One region of the Simplicispira sp. 125 genome, then DNA from elsewhere that is predicted to be linked to it. Evidence: predicted binding sites of a transcription regulator. Region 1 holds the regulator's gene; each other region holds the start of a gene.
The links. Region 1 encodes FNR, which switches genes on or off when oxygen is low (the NO sensors DNR and NnrR bind a similar motif). Its sites were predicted from a motif close to TTGATNNNNATCAA; they were not measured.

Region 2: the regulator FNR is predicted to act here: its motif matches at 1,250-1,263, upstream of C8D04_RS07715 (type IV pili methyl-accepting chemotaxis transducer N-terminal domain-containing protein).
Region 3: the regulator FNR is predicted to act here: its motif matches at 1,156-1,169, upstream of C8D04_RS15130 (ribonucleoside triphosphate reductase).

What each region holds. Positions count from the first base shown of each region.
Region 1 is NZ_QEKM01000001.1:342,866-345,063, reverse strand. It holds gene hemN (oxygen-independent coproporphyrinogen III oxidase) at 1-734, opposite strand, end outside; gene fnr (fumarate/nitrate reduction transcriptional regulator Fnr) at 955-1,677, shown strand; gene C8D04_RS19170 (SWIB/MDM2 domain-containing protein) at 1,841-2,158, shown strand.
Region 2 is NZ_QEKM01000001.1:1,677,194-1,679,391, reverse strand. It holds gene moaA (GTP 3',8-cyclase MoaA) at 1-255, opposite strand, end outside; gene C8D04_RS07720 (SDR family oxidoreductase) at 348-1,118, opposite strand; gene C8D04_RS07715 (type IV pili methyl-accepting chemotaxis transducer N-terminal domain-containing protein) at 1,322-2,143, shown strand.
Region 3 is NZ_QEKM01000001.1:3,238,575-3,240,772, reverse strand. It holds gene C8D04_RS15130 (ribonucleoside triphosphate reductase) at 1-1,080, opposite strand, end outside; gene C8D04_RS15125 (hemerythrin domain-containing protein) at 1,237-1,647, opposite strand; gene norR (nitric oxide reductase transcriptional regulator NorR) at 1,823-2,198, shown strand, end outside.

The sequences.
Region 1 (2,198 bases):
TAGGCATACAGCGCAATGCGGTCGGGGCGCAACTCGGCTACCTGCGCCAGCGTGCGGTCGAATGAATCAGGGGTTTGCTTGGGCAAGCCGTAAATCAGGTCGACGTTGATGGAATCAAAGCCAATGGAGCGCGCCGACTCGACCAGGGAAAAAACCTGCTCCTTGGGCTGGATGCGGTGCACGGCTTTCTGCACTTCAGGGTCGAAATCCTGCACACCGAAGCTCAGGCGGTTGAATCCCAGTTCGTGCAGCAGGGCCAGCCGATCTGCATCCACGGTACGGGGGTCGACCTCGATCGAATACTCACCGCCGGGCACCAAAGTGAAATGGTTGCGCAGCATGCCCATGAGGTCACGCAGCCCCTCATCGGAGAGAAAGGTGGGCGTGCCGCCACCCAAGTGGATCTGGCTGACCACCTGGCCCACGCCGCAGTGCGCCGTGTGTAACTCAATCTCGCGGTTCAAATAGCGCAGATACACATCAGCACGATCATGGTGCTTGGTAATGATCTTGTTGCAGGCGCAGTAATAGCACAGCGACTCGCAAAACGGGATGTGAACGTACACCGACAAGGGCAAGGCCTTGCCCACGGCGCTTTGCCTGCGCTGCTGCAGGGCCAGCACGTATTCGTCCTCACCGAAGGCATCAACAAAGCGGTCAGCGGTGGGGTACGAGGTGTAACGGGGTCCCGATACATCAAACCGGGTGAGCAATTCAGGGGTTACAACAGTCATTTAGGTTCCTAGCTGGCTTTTCTAATGTGCCCCAGATTAGCGGCTCGAATCTTGATTTTGGTCAAGCACCTGTTGGAGCTACTGGCTCTGTTCTGGCAAAAATGCAGAATGGGTGATAATTTGACTTATGTCAGCCCCAACCCGCATCTCCATCGTCCCCGCATCCCATGCCGACGAGTCGTCGGGCGCTCTGTCTGAAACCGGACAGGTACCCGTTCACATGACACCCCAGGCGTTCAAGGTTGCGTGTTCGAACTGCAATTTGCGTGAATTGTGCATGCCGGTGGGTCTGAACGACGAACAACTCAAGCGCATTGACGATGTCGTGGCGGTACGGCGAAAGATCAAGCGTGGCACCACGCTGTTCCGCAATGGCGAACAGTTCACCTCGCTGTTTGCCATCCGCACAGGCTTCTTCAAGACCTGCGTAGCGACCGAGGACGGGCGCGACCAGGTCACAGGCTTTCAAATGGCCGGCGAGATCATCGGCCTGGACGGCATCGTCAACGACCACCATACCTGCGATGCAGTGGCCCTCGAAGACGCCGAAGTCTGCGTCATGCCCTTCGACCGCATTGAAGAACTGTCGCGCGAAGTCAACGCCCTGCAGCACCACGTGCACAAAATCATGAGCCGCGAGATCGTGCGTGAGCACGGCGTCATGTTGCTGCTGGGCAGCATGCGCGCTGAAGAGCGATTGGCCGCCTTTTTGCTCAACCTGGTGCAGCGCCTGCATGCACGCGGGTTCTCGCAGTCAGAGTTGGTGCTGCGCATGACGCGCGAAGAAATCGGCAGCTACCTGGGCCTGAAACTTGAGACCGTGAGCCGCACTTTCTCAAAATTTGTGGAAGAAGGCATTGTCGAGGTCAAGCAGCGCCATGTGCGTATTTTGAGCCCCGATGCCCTCAAACGCATCGTCAATAGCCAGCAAGCCTGTCACTAGCGCGCCCACAAAAGCGCCGCCATCGCAATGCTGCAACATGGCGAAGCAAAAAAACCCTGAACCCGCTTGGAAAGCCGATTTTTTACCAGTAGCATTCCGTATGCCAGTGGAAAAGCAGGTTTTCGCTGGTGCATTGACCCATCCCAACAAGGAAATTCCCAACATGGCAACTGCAAAAAAAGCCCCGGCCACACCAGCCGCTGCTGCCAAGACCGCTGCTCCCGCCAAGAAGCGCACCCCTAACGCCGCGTTCATGAAAGCCCTGACGCCCAGCCCCGCCCTGGCGGCTGTCGTGGGTGCAGCACCGCTGCCACGCACCGAGGTCATCAGCAAGCTGTGGGTCTACATCAAGGCCAACAACCTGCAGGACGCCGCCAACAAACGCATGATCAATGCCGATGCCAAGCTCAAGGAAATCTTTGGCAAACCCCAGGTGTCCATGTTCGAAATGGCCGGCCTGATTGGCAAGCACGTGAAATAACGAGCGACTGCGCTCCCCAAAGCCGGCTTTGCCGGCTTTT
Region 2 (2,198 bases), 1.3 Mb from region 1:
TGCAAGGCGGGTGATTTCCTCAAAGCTCAGGAGCGCGCTGTGGGGCAGAAAGGCATGCTCCTTGTTGAACACATCCTTGGGCATGCAGTAGCTGCAGCGGAAGTTGCAACGGTCCGTGATACTGATGCGCAGATCGCGCAGTGGGCGGCCCAATGTGTCCGTCAGCAGGCCCGCAGGGGCGGTGGGCTGCTCGGGCACGACGGGCACCAGCCCTGCAATGCGGTAATCGACCAGCGGAATGACACGTTCAGACATGGGGCAATTCTGCCCCACTTGCGCACCAGGGGTCTGTTGGGCAGTGGCCACCCTTGCGCCATGTCAAGCCTTACAGGGGCAGGCTCATGTTGTCAGACGCAACGGGCTCCGTCCACCTCGATGCAGATGCCGCTGATGAAAGCGGCTTCGTCGCTGGCCAGGTAGAGCGCGGCATTGGCCACGTCCAGTGCCGTGGAAAACCGCCCCAGCGGAATGCTGGCAAGAAATTGGGCCCGCCGTACATCGTTCACCGGGCCTCCGGCAAACTCGGCAGACAGGCCCGTATCGGGGTTGAACACCGGGTTGATGCAGTTGACGCGGATGTTGTCAGGCCCGAGTTCGGCCGCCATCGACTTGCTGGTGGTAATGACGGCGCCCTTGGAGCCGTTGTACCAGGTCAGCCCCGGCCGGGGGCGCAACCCAGCGGTGGAGGCAATGTTGATGAAGCTGCCGGTGCTGCCGCCCGGGTTGGCGCGCATGGCGGGCACGGCGTGGATAGCCGTGAGGTAGATGCTTTTGACGTTGATGGCATAGACCTTGTCGAATTCTTCCTCGCTCACCTCCAGAAGGGAGCGATTGCGGTGTGTCCAGCCCGCGTTGTTGACCACCACATCGAGGCGCCCATAGTGGCTCAGAGCTGTTTGCACCATGGTTTGGACCTGGTTTGACTGCGTCACATCCGCCTGGAAGAACGTGGCGATGCCACCTGCCGCCACGATGCTGTCTGCCACGCGCTGGCCGTTGGCTGCATGGATGTCGTTGATGACTACCTTTGCGCCCTCGGCCGCCAGCCGCCGGGCAATGCCTTCACCGATGCCATTGCCGGCGCCGGTGACGATGATGGATTGACCTTGGAGGCGCATCACGGGTATCTCCTGAAACGGGGGAGACGCCATTGTGCTGCCTTCGCACGCCTTGGTGGGCCTGGATTGCGGTCGGCAGTGGCTGTGCATTGCTGGATTTTCCGTGGCAAGGCTGTTTGCGATCGTGCTCCTTGATTTGAATCATGGTGCTCACACCTGGTTGCAATCAGAATGCGATCCAAAATTACCGGCACTGCCAATCCATGAAAACCCTTGTTTTTCGACCGGACTCCCTGAACAACCGCCGCGCTACGCTTCAGTCCCTCGCGGCGGTGTTGCTGATGCCTGTGCTGTCTACGGCCCATGCGCAGCTGGCGGTGTCCACGGCCATTAACCGCACAGCCCGTTTTCGTGCGTTGTCGCAGCGCATTGCCAAGACTTATTGCCAGATACACCTCCATACCCTGCCAGACCAAGCGCGCCTTGCCCTGACGGCGACACGGCAGCTGGTGCGCTCGGGTTTTGAGGACCTGGCCAAGGTGCAGTGGCCCGCAGAATTGGCGCGGCATGTGACTGAAATCCAGAAGCAGTCCGATGTGCTGGACACCTTGCTGGTGATGCCGCCCACGCGCGAATCCGTTGCAGCGGTGGCGGTGCAGTCTGATCGGATGATGGCGGCATCGCAGGCAGCGACCGAGGCGTTTGAGAAGTTTGCCAAGGCCAGCACAGCGCGGCTGGTGAACACCGCAGGCCGCCAGCGTGCGCTGTCCCAGCGCCTGGCCAAAAACTATTTTTTGCTGGCCGCCAAGCTCGAAGGCAAGGGTACCTTGGATGAAATGAAGGCCGATGCCGCCGAGTTCCGGCTGGCCATGGCCAATTTGGCTGCCGCACCGATCTCCACCCCTGCCATTCGCAACGAACTGGCCCTGGGTGATTCGCAGTGGCTGTTTTTCGATGCAGCCCTGCAGCGCAAACCCGACGAGCGTGCGCTGGAGACGGTGGGCACCACCAGCGAGCGCCTGCTGGAAGTAACCGACCGCCTGACCGGCCTGTACGACGCGGCACTCAAAGAAGTGCTGGGCTGATTTTCCCGGCCCCGTCTGCCGGGCCCTGCCTGCGCAACGCAGGCCCTTTGGGGTC
Region 3 (2,198 bases), 2.9 Mb from region 1:
CTCGAACAGCAGTTGCGCGTTCTCGCTCTCCCACGGAAAGTCTTTGGTGATGTTGTAGGTGGGGATGGGAAAGGTGAACACGCGGCCCTTGGCGTCGCCCGTGGTCATGACGTCGATGTAGGCGCGGTTGATGAGGTCCATCTCGGCCTGCAGCTCGCCATAGCTGAAAGGCATCTCTTTGCCCGCAATCACCGGCACCTGTTCGCGCAGGTCGTCGGGGCAAATCCAGTCGAAGGTGAGGTTGGTGAACGGCGTTTGCGTTCCCCAGCGGGACGGCACGTTGAGGTTGTAGACCAGCTCCTGGATGCACTGGCGCACGCTGGCGTAATCCATGGCATCGACCCGCACATAGGGCGCCATGTAGGTGTCGAACGACGAGAAGGCCTGCGCGCCCGCCCACTCGTTCTGCAGCGTGCCCAAAAAGTTCACGATCTGCCCCACGGCGGAACTCATGTGTTTGGGTGGCCCGGCCTCGACCTTGCCGGGCACGCCGTTCAGGCCTTCGTTGAGCAGCGTGCGCAGCGACCAGCCTGCGCAGTAGCCGCTGAGCATGTCGAGGTCGTGGATGTGGATGTCGCCATTGCGGTGCGCCTCGCCAATCTCGGGCGTGTACACGTGCGAGAGCCAGTAGTTGGCCGTGACCTTGCCCGCCACGTTGAGGATCAGGCCACCGAGCGAATAGCCCTGGTTGGCGTTGGCGTTGACGCGCCAGTCGGCGCGGGTGAGGTATTCGTTGATGGAGCTTTCCACGTTCACCAGCGTCTGGTGGTCGGCGCGCAGGGTGGCGTGGCGGTCGCGGTAGGCGATGTAGGCGCGGGCCGTCGCCAGGTGGTTGGCGGCGATCAGGGTCTGCTCGACCACGTCCTGGATCTGCTCGATGCCCGGCGCCTCGCCATGGAAGCGGTGGACGAGCACCTTGCCCACCTGGGCGGCCAACAGGGCGGCTTCGTCGGCCGCAAATTCGCCGGTGGCGGCGCCTGCACGCTCAATGGCCGAGCGGATTTTGCGGGCGTCAAAAGGGGCGCGCTCTGCGCTGCGTTTGATGACCTCGCGGGGCAAGGCGGTGACCGGGGTATCCATGGGCGTCTCCATCATTGGAATGCAATAAAACACTACATATAGCGTTCACAATACATTCAACACACTACAGGTAGTTTGATGAAGAACAAACAAGCCCGCCACGGCAAGGCGCCGAGGCGGGCCTGGAACGGGCCGGAACGCCTTGCTGGGCGCGGCTTACAGCGCCTCGATGCGCGGGTAGAAGTCGTGGTTCTCGCGCTGCATGCGTTCGTGCACCATGCGCAACACCTGGTTGGCATCGTCGCGAAAGCCCTGCTCGTCGCGGCGCACGCTCTCAGGCCGGTTCCAGCGGCGGGCAAAGGCCTCATAGGCCTGGGCAATGGGGCCCATGTCGCGCTGGTACTGCTGGCCCATGCGGGCCAGTTCGGCATTGCTGCCGCGCTGCAGGGCTGGGTACAGGGCCTGGTCTTCTACCGCCAGGTGCAGCTTGATGGTGGAGCTCATGGTCACTACCAGCCGGGCGATCTCGGTGGCGTTGTGCGCCACCCCCGCGTGCGCCAGGCGGCGCAGCGTGGCAATGCTGCCCAGAATGTTGACGTGCTGGTGCTTGAATTTATCGATGTTCATGGTGAAAGCTCCCAAGGGTGATGAAAACAGGGGCACGTAGGCATGAAGCCGCCGTGGACTGCTACTCTTTTGCACACTTCGGGCCAGCCCAGGCCGCCATAAAAATCAAGGGTTTACACCAATCATGGTTATTTTTACCCTTCAAATCAATGGTCATTGATACCATCAAAAGGTTATGAATACCCTTTTTGAAGCCCCCTGGCTGGCCGACCTGACCACCGAATTGCCACCCAACGTGCGCCTGCAACGCCTGATCGGCGGCCTGCGCGCGCACTTTTGCTGCGGCGCCGTGGCCCTGCTGCGGCTGGAAGAAGAACACCTGCGCCCGGTGGTGGTCGATGGCCTGGTGAGCGAATCACTGGGCCGCCGTTTTGCCGTGCACCAGCACCCCCGCCTGGCGGCCCTGCTGGCACGCGGCGAGGTCACCTGCTTCGACCACGACAGCACCTTGCCCGACCCCTACGACGGCCTGCTCGACGCCCTGGTGGGCGAACCCCTGCCAGTGCACGACTGCATGGGCGTGGCGCTGCGCATGGACGGGCGCCCCTGGG